DNA from 3 places in the Paenibacillus konkukensis genome. Region 3 is predicted to be linked to each of the others. Evidence: riboswitches for the same ligand, from Rfam matches in the RefSeq annotation. Region 3 holds a riboswitch; each other region holds the start of a gene.

The links. Region 3 has a riboswitch for ZMP and ZTP ahead of rpiB (ribose 5-phosphate isomerase B). Riboswitches for the same ligand answer to the same signal wherever they lie in the genome.
Region 1: it holds a riboswitch for ZMP and ZTP, as region 3 does, so the genes downstream of both, SK3146_RS02900 (GNAT family N-acetyltransferase) here and rpiB (ribose 5-phosphate isomerase B) in region 3, are expected to answer to the same signal.
Region 2: it holds a riboswitch for ZMP and ZTP, as region 3 does, so the genes downstream of both, SK3146_RS12665 (bifunctional 5,10-methylenetetrahydrofolate dehydrogenase/5,10-methenyltetrahydrofolate cyclohydrolase) here and rpiB (ribose 5-phosphate isomerase B) in region 3, are expected to answer to the same signal.

Annotation. Positions count from the first base shown of each region.
Region 1 covers NZ_CP027059.1:679,430-683,564, forward strand. Annotated here, with positions in the region: gene SK3146_RS02895 (sensor histidine kinase) at 1-681, opposite strand, end outside; gene SK3146_RS02900 (GNAT family N-acetyltransferase) at 813-1,805, opposite strand; ZMP/ZTP riboswitch at 1,966-2,044, opposite strand; gene SK3146_RS02905 (oligogalacturonate lyase family protein) at 2,097-3,215, opposite strand; gene SK3146_RS02910 (hypothetical protein) at 3,242-4,135, opposite strand, start outside.
Region 2 covers NZ_CP027059.1:2,963,561-2,967,695, forward strand. Annotated here, with positions in the region: gene ssuE (NADPH-dependent FMN reductase) at 1,021-1,578, shown strand; ZMP/ZTP riboswitch at 1,708-1,792, shown strand; gene SK3146_RS12665 (bifunctional 5,10-methylenetetrahydrofolate dehydrogenase/5,10-methenyltetrahydrofolate cyclohydrolase) at 1,882-2,745, shown strand; gene SK3146_RS12670 (cyclodeaminase/cyclohydrolase family protein) at 2,745-3,386, shown strand; gene SK3146_RS12675 (hypothetical protein) at 3,531-3,698, opposite strand; cyclic di-AMP (ydaO/yuaA leader) riboswitch at 3,806-3,955, opposite strand.
Region 3 covers NZ_CP027059.1:4,294,157-4,298,291, reverse strand. Annotated here, with positions in the region: gene SK3146_RS18495 (NUDIX domain-containing protein) at 1-72, opposite strand, end outside; gene SK3146_RS18490 (manganese efflux pump MntP) at 219-782, shown strand; gene SK3146_RS18485 (low molecular weight protein arginine phosphatase) at 885-1,463, shown strand; ZMP/ZTP riboswitch at 1,539-1,619, shown strand; gene rpiB (ribose 5-phosphate isomerase B) at 1,719-2,177, shown strand; gene SK3146_RS18475 (TIGR01440 family protein) at 2,203-2,832, shown strand; gene glyA (serine hydroxymethyltransferase) at 2,943-4,135, shown strand, end outside.

The sequences.
Region 1 (4,135 bases), 3.6 Mb from region 3:
GTTGTAAATCAGTTTATCGCCTGCAAACACAATCGTCCCCACCTCGCTGTTGGACCCCGAAATCCCCCCGAACAGATTCTCGATGACCTTAAACTTGATGTCCAGCTTCGCGTAGACGTCCTGCCCCTTCACATGATCCAAATCCGATAAGTAACGCAGCACGGAAACGACCTTCCCTTGATTGCTGACAATATTGCTTTCATAAGCGTTGGTGACAATAATTTTGCCCTTCCGCAGTTTATCCGCAGGCAGTTCGCCGAGCAGCTTGTCAAGGTATCCGGTATTGGCGCCGGTGCTGCTGTAAACCCTTCCATTAACGCCCGTGACCGAAATGCCGACGAGCTGCCCGTTCATCAGCAGGTTCTGATCCATCGCTTGCTGCATATAGTTGGCGTCGTCGATAAATTCCAGATTGCTCTGCACGTTCTTCTTCTCCAAAATCCGCTTCAAGCGGTTATCCGTCAAATAAAAATAAGAATAACGCGATATGTTGGAAAAAAAATCGGATACGATCAGGTTGGTCCGCTTGTTCAATTGATTCATAATATCTTCGTAGCTGCGCTTCGTTTGGTTGTAAAAATCGAGCCCCAATATAAACAGCGCGGACAAAACGGGAATTAAAATAATGACGAGATACGATAGCATAAGCTTGTTCTGAAACGAGCTGGCCGGAAGCTTCATCTTCACCCTGCTTCTTCCCTTCTACGATATAGAGACCAGGCGGCGTTATGCTGTTATGCGCGGTCATAGTAAACTTATTATATACTACGGACCTAGCCGCTCGCGCAAATGTAAAATAATCCCACGCCTTCTTATTCCCAGCCGTACTCGTAAAAAGCCGTCGGGTATTTGCCCAATACTAGCGTCTCGCCAGCCTTGCGAAATCCCAAGCTTTCGTAGAACGCGCAAAGCTTGGGCCTGTCTGCGGCACAGTCCAGCCGTACCCGCCGCAAGCCCTTCTCACGGGCATAGGCGATAGTCCAACCGACGATTCTTCTGGACAAGCCCGTTCCCGCATAGGCCCGGCGCACGCACAGCTTGTGCAGCCGGAGCGCGTCTGCCTGCGGACCGTCTGGCTGGCCCCCGTCTAGGCCGGCTTGCACAATCACGGCACCCGCCGCCTGTCCATTCACATAGGCGACGTACAGCCCTTCCCGGCCGTAGGCTGCAGCGATGGACTCCGCCGTCACCTGCCGCTTCGTGCACATTGCCGCTCCCCGATCGGCGAGCCAGAACGCCCCTTCCTCCAGGATCGAAGCGAATGTCTCCCGCTCCTCTTCGCTCACCGCGGGCCGGATCGTCAGAGCCGATTCCGCCGTCTCATCGCGGGCAAGCCGTCTGACGAACGTAACCCGGTGGTAACCGGACCTGAAGAAATCGATTTCATGGCTTGTTTGAAAATAACCGATACTGCGATAAAAACAAAGCGTCCCTTCATTGCCGGGATGCCCCAGCGTATGCAGAAACACCTGCTCCGCTCCCTCGCTGCGAAGCCGCTCTTCGACGAATCGCAGCAGCGCTCTTCCCGTCCCTTGACGTCCATACCGAGATGAAACGACCACTCCGACGATCTCGTACATCCCGGCTTCCTGATTGAACACATAGCCCGCATGGCCGACAATCAGCCGCTCCCCCTCCGACACGGCGACGGCATAGCCGCATGCGTTTCGGTTTTTCGTACGCAAATGGTCCGCCCAGCGGGACGGATAGCGCTCCCTCACAAACTTCGGATATTGCAGCGGATAGTCCGCCATCATCGCCTCTACCTCACGGATGTCTTCTGCTTGCAGCCAGCGAATGTTCATTCGAATTTCCTCCTTCTCCTATTCATTCACAGTAAAAGTTAAATAACGGCAAATTCCCGTTGCTCCCGGCAACGTCGACCTGTTCCCCGCCGTTCTCGGGAACCGTTGCTCCTGCGTGCCCGGGAAAACGAAAAAAAGTATCCGGTCCATAATAGACCGAATACTTCGCCCAGGCGTACGGCTCATCCGCTGCGCGCTCCCTCATGGTTCCCCATGCTCCGCCAGTCGCGCGCAGTCCGTTTTTCATTAATCTTTTTATATCAGAAAATTCAGATAATAGCAATCCTTATTTTACAGCTCGGCCCGGTAAATGCAAGGCATCCCTTCCCGGTCGGACGTAAAAATAACGAAGGAGCTGTCGGGAGCAAACGACGGGTGAGGATGGGCGTCCTGCGTGTTGCCGTAGCCTTTCCAGCTGGTGCCGTGAGAGCACAGCTTCTCCTCGGTCCGCTTCTGTACATCGACGAGATAAATGAAATGCTCCTCCGGCAGCTGGCCGTCGCCGACGATGAACGTATGATCCCGGTTGGAAATAAAATGGCAGTACTTGGAGCATTCCATCCAAATCTCTTCCTTCAGCGTCGCGGGATCGATAAACCGGATGCTCTCCTTCAGTCCCTGCTCGTGATGGCGGTAAACAAACGCAAACCTGGAGCCGTCGGCGAGCCAATATTCATGCGTGATCAGCTCTTCATGCGTTTGCGGCTTCGCGCAGCGCATATTCGAGCCGTCGGCTTGAATCAGCCACAGCCTCGCGTCGATCCGGTTCCACGGCCCTTCGTGGCAGAACAGGATCGTCGACGGATCGCCCGGCCGAATCTGCGGATGACCGAGCCAGCAATGCGGCTCTTCATGAACGACATGGGAAGTGCGGCGCTCGATGTCCACATAGACGATCCGGCAGTGCGGCCTCGCCGCCCACTGCGGTTCGAAGGTCGACCAATCGCCCCGTTCGGGCACGACATCCCGCTCGTTCATCTCGGTCAGCACCAGGTAACGGTCGTCCGGGCTCAATCCCGGATTGGCGTTCGCCTGCCAGCCGGCCGGCGTCTCATAGATCGTCTCCTCGCTCAAGGAAGCCAAATCCATCCGGATTACGCGCTGATCCCGGCAAAAGATCAAATGCTTGTCGTCGCTCGTAAGCGAGCAGCTGAAATCATGGACGCCGCCGCCTTCGGTCAGCTGCACCGCCGTGCCGTCGTGCAAATCCATCTTGTACAGCTGGCGCGCTCCATCGCCTTCTCTGTCGCTGGCGTAAATAAGATAACGGCTATCGTCCGTCACCATTTTATAATAAAAATAAGGGTGGTGGCTCATATACTCCGGCGACGTGAGCCTGGTTACCTTGCGGCCGGTGTATGCGTCCGTATATTCGGCAAACTCATTGGTTACCACAGTTCCTTTGGACATATGAAGCTCCCCTTTCTTCGCGTTTGCTATGGCTGAAGCATCTCCTGCTTCGGCGCGGGTTTAAGCGGCAGGCTCAGCCGCAGCGTCCCGCCGCCGTCCGTATGCCATTCGGCATGCACGCGCGGACGGCGCTCAGCCGCTTCGGCGGCCTCCGGAGCCGCAGCGCCGGGGCCCTCCGGCTTCCTCTCGGCCGAAGCCGAAACAGCGGCGGCGGCGCGCTCCGGCACGGCGGACGCGTTCAGCCCCGCCGGCTCCGCTGCGCTGCCCAGACGCAGGGCGAACACGAGCAGCGCCTGCTCCATGCCGCGAAAATCGAAGCGCTTCCTGGCTCCGGCGTAGATCACATAGTCTACGCATAATTTGCCTTCGTCCGCGCTTATCTTCCATTCGGGGCGTTCGCCGTCGAAGGCAGCGAACAAAACCTGCGCCTGCACGGCAAGCCCGCGATCCAGCCGCACGTTCGCCGTCCGCAGATCCGCCCCTCCGCGCGTTGCGGCGGCGCTGCCGCTAGCGGCTTCAAGCGCGGTGCCCGCTTCAGCGGCGGCTTCGCTCCAAGCGTCGGTCAAATCCGCCGCAACGCCTTCCTGACTGCCGCCGAATTCCAACCGCAGCCGCAGGTCGGACGCCTCGATCGTCCCGTCGATCGGATCGAGCCCGATATGGGTGTCCCCGCCGTCCGTGCAGAAGCCGATGCCGAACAGAACGTCGTTTTGCAGCTGCTCGCCGTAGAAGACGGCCGACGAATAATCGTATCCGTCGTGCAAAAAACGCAGATGCATATAGGTAAAGCCTTCCCCGTTCGGCACATAGGCGAGCAGATTGCGCCGCTGATTCCACATGACGTCCCTGCTGAACGTGCCGAGGCTGATCCGCTCGTCCTTGTAGGTCGTCGCCGTATTCACCGGCTCACCGGCGGCGCT
Region 2 (4,135 bases), 1.3 Mb from region 3:
CGGACATAGGGACGAAAGGGGTTATTTTCGCGGTACCACCCTGGTTCACCGCTCATCTCGCGACGGCGGTCTCATGAGGTAAGGTCACTCCTTACCTACAGCACGATAACGTGTGCTACTGACGTTCGGGACTACTCGCCTACCGGACCGATGAACAGCCGACCGACAGGTTTTCGAGCGAAAGCTCCGAGATGACAATGCGCTAACGGATTATGGCAAAGGTTTCAGCTTTCCCCCTGCTCTCTGGGCATAAGTGCCGCTGCGCTTATTCTCTTCATCGCTTTTATAAGTTTAAAAACTGAGCTTAGGAAAACAGTAAACCCCTTCCATCCTGACGACGGCATATTCATGCCGTACATAGGGACGAAAGGGGTCAATTTCGCGGTACCACCCTGATTCACCGCTCATCTTGCGATAGCGGTCTCATGAGGTAAGGATGCTCCTTACCTACAGCACGATAACGTGTGCTATTCCGTTCGGGACTACTTGCCCATCCGGCTGATATACAGCCGACCGACAGGCTTTCGAGCGAAAGCTCGGAGATGACGGCACGTTAGCGGATTACGGCAAAGGTTTCAGCTTTCCCCCTGCTCTCTGGACATAAGAGCCGCTGCGTGGATTCTCTTCATCGCTTATTGAACATTCTGAATATTTCTATATTATCACAAAGTTTAAAAATGTAAACTCTCTACAAACAATATTTTTCGTAAGGAACGTAAATCTTCTGCTCACAGCATAAAACCAATAATTCTTATCTATTTTATCAACTTTCTTCTTGACGCCTATTGTGGAGCAATGCTACGATTTACGTAACATTCGTAAAGCCTCCTTTATCGCATCCGATTTTTCAAGAAAAAACAGGCTGCAAGCCGAACCCGAGTCGGAGGAGTCATAAGTAAGTCGACCAGACGACTGGAGACTCCCCCTTGTAAGGGCCGGAGTCTTTTTTGCGCTGCGCGGGAACGATTAATCCGGCCGGATTCCATGTTTCCAAACCATATTTTTAGGAGAGTGAAACTTATGTCCAAAGTAACCGTCATTTCCGGCAGCCCGTCAGCAAGCTCCCGCTTGAATGGAGTGCTGCAAGCCGTTCAGACCCATTTGAACGCCGCTTCCCTCGATATCGCCACAATCGACGTGCGCAATCTGCCGCCGGAGGATCTGATCTATACGAATTTCGAAAGCCCGGCGATCGTCGCCGCCAATCAAAGCGTCGCCGAAGCGGATGCGGTTATCGTCGCTACGCCGATCTATAAGGCATCTTATACCGGTGTGATCAAAACCTTCCTCGATTTGATTCCGCAAAAAGGTCTGGAAGGCAAAGTCATTTTTCCCGTCGCCATCGGCGGCACAATCGCTCATCTGCTCGCTCTGGAATATGCGCTCAAACCCGTTCTTGCTGCGTTAGGCGCCAGAACCCAGCTCGCCGGCGTGTTTGCTTTGGATTCCCAGGTTAAGCGCAACGAAGACGGCTCTTTCGAGCTTGCGGAAGAGCTGGAGCAGCGTTTGGCGGCAGCGGCCCGGGAATTCATCCGGGAGATCGAGCTTCGCTTGGCATCCCGCAACGCAGCGCTCTGATCGCAGCGAAAACAGCGCCGGCCGTCGCCGGTCCGGCGATCCGCAGCCGCAATAAAGCGATTAAGCATCATTTTCGAATATTTTGCCCACTTCCCATCCCCGCTGCAATTTGTTACACTTACATATAAATAGGTTGTATGTGACTGGCGATGAAAGTGGAATCAACCACAAGGGAGCATACAATAGGAACGTGCCGTTCGCCTGGGAAAAGTATTTCAATAGCTGCGTCTTCGATGCGGTTATTGGAATGCTTTTTTTGTTTTCTCCGCTCATTACGATATTCAAGTACAGGAGGTATTCGAAATGACTGTTATGATGAAAGCAAAAGAAGCGGCCGATCTCGTATACGAAGCGGTCCGCACCCGCGTCGAGCAGCTGAACGGCAAGGGAGTTCGGCCGCAGCTCGCCGCTCTGCTGGTCGACGGAGATCCGGCCTCGGCCTACTATGCCCAGGCCAAACGGAAAGTCGCCGACAAGCTGGGAGTACAGTTCCAGCTGCACACCTTCGATAAAAACGTAAGCGAGAAGCAAGTCCTCGATCTCATCGACCGCCTAAATAAGGACCCGGAGGTGCACGGAATGATGCTGGAGCTGCCGCTGCCCGATCACCTCAATACACCAGCAATCGTCAAATCCGTCTCTCCCGCTAAAGATATCGACGGTATCACGCCGGATAACAAGCTGGCTACAATAACCGGCGAGATCGGGCTGTATCCCGCTACCCCGCAGGCTTGTATCCGGCTGCTCAAGCATTACGGCTACCGTCTCGCAGGAAAGCACGTCGTGCTTGTCGGACGCGGCCAAACGGTAGGCCTCCCCTTGTTCCATATGCTGCAGCGGGAGCAAGCGACCGTTACGGTATGCCACTCCCGCACGCCGGACATCGGGGCGCATCTGCGGCATGCCGATATTGCGTTCGTCGCCGTCGGCCGTCCCGAAACCGTTAACCGGCATCTGGTTCATTCCGAATTGGTCGTTATCGACGCCGGAATCAATGAAGGGGACAACGGCCGCATGATCGGCGATGTAGCTCAGGACGTGGCGGAGCATGTCGCTGCCATCACGCCGGTGCCGGGCGGGGTAGGCACCTTAACGACCGCTCTGCTTTTTGAAAACTTGCTCAAAGCCGTCGACATTCAGCTTCAGGCAAGAGGAGGGGAACTATGATGAGCGCAATATCATGGGACCAATCGATTCGCAGCTTTATTCAGCAGACGGGCAGTTCCAAGCCTACGCCCGGCGGCGGAAGCGTAGCCGCTCTGGTTGCCGCGTTGGGCGCTTCTATGACCTCTATGGTCGGCAATCTCTCAACGGGAGAAAAGTTCGCAGAGCATGAGCCGTTAATGACAGATGTTCTTCAAAAAATGACAGACTTAAGCAGCGTCTGCGAACAACTGCTCGCCGACGATATTCGCTCCTTCGATACGTATATGGAGGCTCTCAAGCTTCCCAAAAGCACGGATGAAGAAAAACGGCTGCGGCAGCAGACGATCGGCCAAGCGACGGCGGCGGCGGTCGAAGTGCCGCTTCGCCTTATGGACGTCTGCAGCCAGGCGATGCAGCACACTTGCAGCATTGCCGAAGCCTGCAACAAGAACGTTATCTCCGATCTGGGCATCGGAGCGATTCTGTTTGAAGCGGCGGCGCAATCCGCTCTGCTTACCGTAGATATTAACCTCGCGTCGATGAAGGACAGCGATGCCAAGCATGGGTACGCGGAACAAGCCGCCAGATGCATGCAGCATATTCAAAACGCTAGGAGCGAAGTGCTGGAGACAGTACGGCGCAGAATCCGGGGACAATCTTAATCACGGAAACTTGTCCTAGTCAACAACAAAAAAGGATCACCTCTCTCCCAAGCGGCTTGGCTTCGGCAGATCAGGCGATCCTTCTCTTATGCATAAAACTAGCGTTTCATTTCATCAAAGAACGTGCGAAGGGCAAGACTTCCATCAATCCGGTACGATAAAATAATCCTTACCGTACAAGTGGACGACTTCTTTACTCTCTGCCTTGTTCGAGCTGCGTCTGGCAAGCGATTGAATATATTCATAGGCAGCCTTCTGATCCAGCTCGTTCAATCCATCCAACAAATGCAGCAGCTTTTCTTTGTAGACCATGTGAAATCCTCCTCTCAAATTGTACAACAGTTGAGGCGGGAAGACTTTTTTTGCTTGGAGGGTGCACGAAAAGCACAAGGGTAGACCTTGTGCTTTAATAAGCAAATCTATCCTTCCCACTCCGCTTACGAGGTTAGCTGTCGGATTCGGGCAGTGAGAATTCGCCCTACAACATGCAGTTGACTGCACATTGATTCACCCCATGATACTTGGGTCCCCCGTTTTTCTTAAAAAAGAAAACTCAGCGACATTAACTACTATTTAGTTATACCTTATTTTAACTCGATTTGAAACGCATTGTAAAGTCCAATTTATTTCCAGCTCGCTTCCTCTGCGCAACGAGACTGTCCCGGCATTATCTCCCAAAATAGCAAAAAGACGTGCCCGGAAGCTCCGAATAGCACGCCTTTCTTATTTCATTGATTCAGCTCCGCTTA
Region 3 (4,135 bases):
AACCAGCAGCACCTGCCGCTCGGGATTTAGTATGACCGCGCCGACGCCGATGCGGGGGGATGAGATGCTCATAATCGGATTCCTCCTGCGATAAATGGGATGTAAGACTCATTCCGGCATTATATCACAGCATCCCGATGCCCGGCTGGGCGCCCGAAGGCATGTTTCCCTACTCGTCCGCATATGTTGATTAGGAACGGGACAGGGGGTAAGGGGATATGGATTGGGCAACGCCGCTAATGCTGGGGCAATTCATTGCAATATTCATTATGGCTGTCGCCCTCGGGCTGGACGCGCTGTCGCTGGGCATAGGGATTGGCATGAAGGGCATACGGAAGCTGGATATTTTGAAGCTTAGCGTAGTGATCGCTTTGTTCCATATGCTCATGCCCCTGCTGGGGATGTTTATGGGGAGCTATGTCAGCTCGCTGCTCGGCGGCATAGCTACCAAGGCCGGCGGAGCCCTGCTCCTGCTGCTTGGCGTACATATGGTATACAGCTCCCTAAAGGGAGAAGAGACGAGGTCGATCGATCACCGGACGCTATGGGGGATTACGCTGTTTGCGCTTAGCGTCAGCATCGATTCGTTCTCCGTCGGCGTATCGCTCGGCATGTTCGCCGGCGATATGGCGCTCACCGTGGTGATGTTCGGTACGGTCGGAGGGATGATGTCTATAATCGGCCTGCTGCTCGGCAGCAAAATGGGACGCTGGATAGGCGAATATGGGGAAGCCATGGGAGGCGTTATCCTGCTGGCTTTCGGCCTGCATTTTTTACTATAAGCTTGGCTTTGCCAAAAATGGATGATCTCGCTGCCCCTATTTGCAGCGTTTTAAGGTACAATGATGTTAATGTACAATTTGAGAAAAAGGCAGGGAATCCCCATGAATCGAATCTTATTCGTTTGCACAGGCAACACCTGCCGCAGTCCGATGGCCGAAGGGATTCTTAGGAGGATGCTGGAGGAGCACGATTTGCGGCATATTGAAGTTCGCTCGGCCGGGGTTGCGGCATTCGACGGGTCGCCCGTGTCCAATCACGCCGCCTCGGTTTTAAAAGAAAAAGGCTTTGACGACAGCATCACCTCCAACGCTTTGACGAAGCCGCTAATGGAATGGGCCGATGTGATTTTGACGATGACTTCCGGCCATAAACAGCATGCGATCGGAAAATATCCGGAGCATATGGACAAAATTTTTACGCTGAAGGAGTTCGTCGAGGACGACCCGGGAGCGGCCGAGCGCATTGCCGAAATGGAGCGGCTGATTGCCGATCTTCAGGTTAAGCGCGCTTTGTCCCAGCAAGTTACGGACGAGGAGCGGGCGCGGATTTTAACGCTGGAACGCAAGCTGCCCGACTATGATATCGCCGACCCGTTCGGAGGCCCGTTATCGCTGTACCGCGAGTGCGCCGCCGAAATTGAAGGGGCGCTTGTCAAGCTGATTGCGAAGCTTAAAAATTAAACGCGCAGGTTCGCGCTTAGAGCCGTTTTAGGCTTTACAGGAAACGTCATTTCCGTTATGATAAGGGTACATGAACAGACCCGGTGTAACTGGCGACGAGTGGGAGTAACCACAGTGGAGCATCGGGGTATACGGCCGGTCGCCTGGGCAAAGAGCATCGTCGTGCTGATATCAGCACGCAGTATGCTCTTTTTTCGTGTTTCAGCCATATTTCGGGTATAATGAAGCTAACTATGGTTAGGAGGCTAAAGACACATGAAAATTGCAATGGGAGCAGACCACGCGGGAGTTCGTTTGAAGGATGAATTGATTGGGTTTATCGAATCGCTCGGGCATCAGGTCACCGATCTGGGCTGTAATTGTTCGGATTCCGTCGATTATCCGGATTATGCGATTGCGGTATGCGATCAAGTCGTTGCCGGCCAAGCGGACAAAGGGATTCTGATCTGCGGAACGGGGATCGGCATGACGATCGCCGCGAACAAGGTGCCGGGCATTCGCTGTGCGCTGGTTCACGACTTATTCTCCGCTAAAGCGACGCGAGAGCACAACGATACGAATGTGCTTGCGATGGGCGAGAGAGTGATCGGGCCGGGAGTCGCGCAGGAGATTGTGAAAATCTGGCTCGAAACCGAATTTTCGCAAGGGGAACGCCATCAAAACCGGATCAATAAAGTCAAAGCATTGGAAGACAAGTACGCGATTCATCCTTAAGCGGGCAGCTTGACAGGAAGAGGCGATGATCTTGAACAACAGCGAACATTCCGGTCTTGACGTATCAACCGTTTCCGACGCACTGGATTTTGGCGCGATTCGCGCTCCGATGGAACAAGCGCTTCGCGAGCTGGTCCGGGCGGGCGGCATTCAGCCGGGGCAAATTGTCGTGTTCGGGACAAGCACGAGCGAGGTGCTCGGCAAGCACATCGGCACATCCGGAACGGAGCGGGTTGCCGAGCAGTTGTTTGCCGCAATAGAGACGGTGCGTGCCGAATCCGGCTTTTACCCCGCGTTTCAATGCTGCGAGCATCTGAACCGCGCGCTGGTCGTGGAGCGGGCAGCAATGCGGGAGTATCGGCTAGAGCAGGTTGCGGTCGTACCGGTGCCCCGCGCCGGCGGTTCTATGGCCTCCTACGCTTTCAAGCATCTGAAGGACGCCTTAGTCGTGGAGACGATCGAAGCCCATGCCGGTATCGATATCGGCGGCACGCTGATCGGCATGCATCTGAAGCGGGTGGCGGTCCCTCTTAGACCGTCCATACGGATGATCGGTCAAGCGTATGTGCAGATGGCCTATACGCGTCCTAAGCTGATTGGCGGCGCTCGGGCCGTCTATACGGCGGAACCGGACGGCGAGGGGACGTGCTCCTGACCGCTTGCCGGCCGCCGGAGGAACGAATCGGTTTATAACATAAAAGGCAATACCTGCATGAACAGGATTCATTTTAAATCTATCTCATGATCATAAAGGAGGATTTATCCGTGGAACAATTACGCAAACAAGACCCGAAAATCGTCGAGGCTATGAATCTTGAAATTGGCCGCCAGCGCGATAAAATCGAACTGATCGCTTCCGAAAACTTTGTCAGCGAAGCCGTTATGCAAGCTATGGGCACCGTCCTGACGAACAAATATGCCGAAGGTTATCCGGGCAGACGCTACTACGGCGGCTGCGAATACGTCGACATCGTCGAAGAGATCGCACGCGACCGCGCTAAAGAATTGTTCGGCGCAGAACATGCGAACGTGCAGCCTCACTCCGGCGCGCAAGCGAACATGGCGGTTTATTTGGCTGCGCTGCAGCCCGGAGATACCGTGCTCGGCATGAACCTGGCGCACGGCGGCCATTTGACGCACGGCAGCCCGGTCAACGCTTCCGGTCTCTTGTACAACTTCGTCGCTTACGGCGTCAGAGAATCCGATTCCCGGATCGATTATGACGAAGTCCGCAAAGCGGCGTTCAAGCATAAGCCCCGCATGATCGTTGCCGGAGCGAGCGCTTATCCGCGTATGATCGACTTCGAAGCATTGGGCCAGATCGCTAACGATGTCGGCGCTCTCTTGATGGTCGATATGGCGCACATCGCCGGCCTTGTAGCGGCAGGCTTGCACCAGAATCCGGTTCCTTACGCTCATTTCGTCACGACGACGACGCACAAGACGCTGCGCGGTCCTCGCGGCGGTATGATCCTGTGCCGCAAGCCATGGGCGGCGGCTATCGATAAAGCGGTATTCCCGGGCACGCAAGGCGGACCGCTGATGCATACGATCGCGGCCAAAGCCGTATCGTTCGGCGAAGCGCTGCAGCCTGAATTCAAAACGTATGCGCAAAACGTCGTCAACAACGCCAAAACGCTGGCCGAGTCGTTGATCGCCGAAGGCGTCGATCTCGTATCCGGCGGTACCGACAACCACTTGATGCTGATCGACCTGCGCAATTTGAACATCAGCGGTAAAGACGCCGAGCATCTGCTTGACGAAGTGGGCGTTACGGTCAACAAAAACGCGATCCCGTTCGATCCGGCGAAGCCGATGATCACAAGCGGTATCCGCGTGGGCACTCCGGCCGCTACATCCCGCGGCATGGATCAAGAAGCGATGAAGACGATCGCCAAAATTATCGCTTTGACTTTGAAAAATCCTGCCGATGCGGCAGTGCATGACAAAGCGCGCGG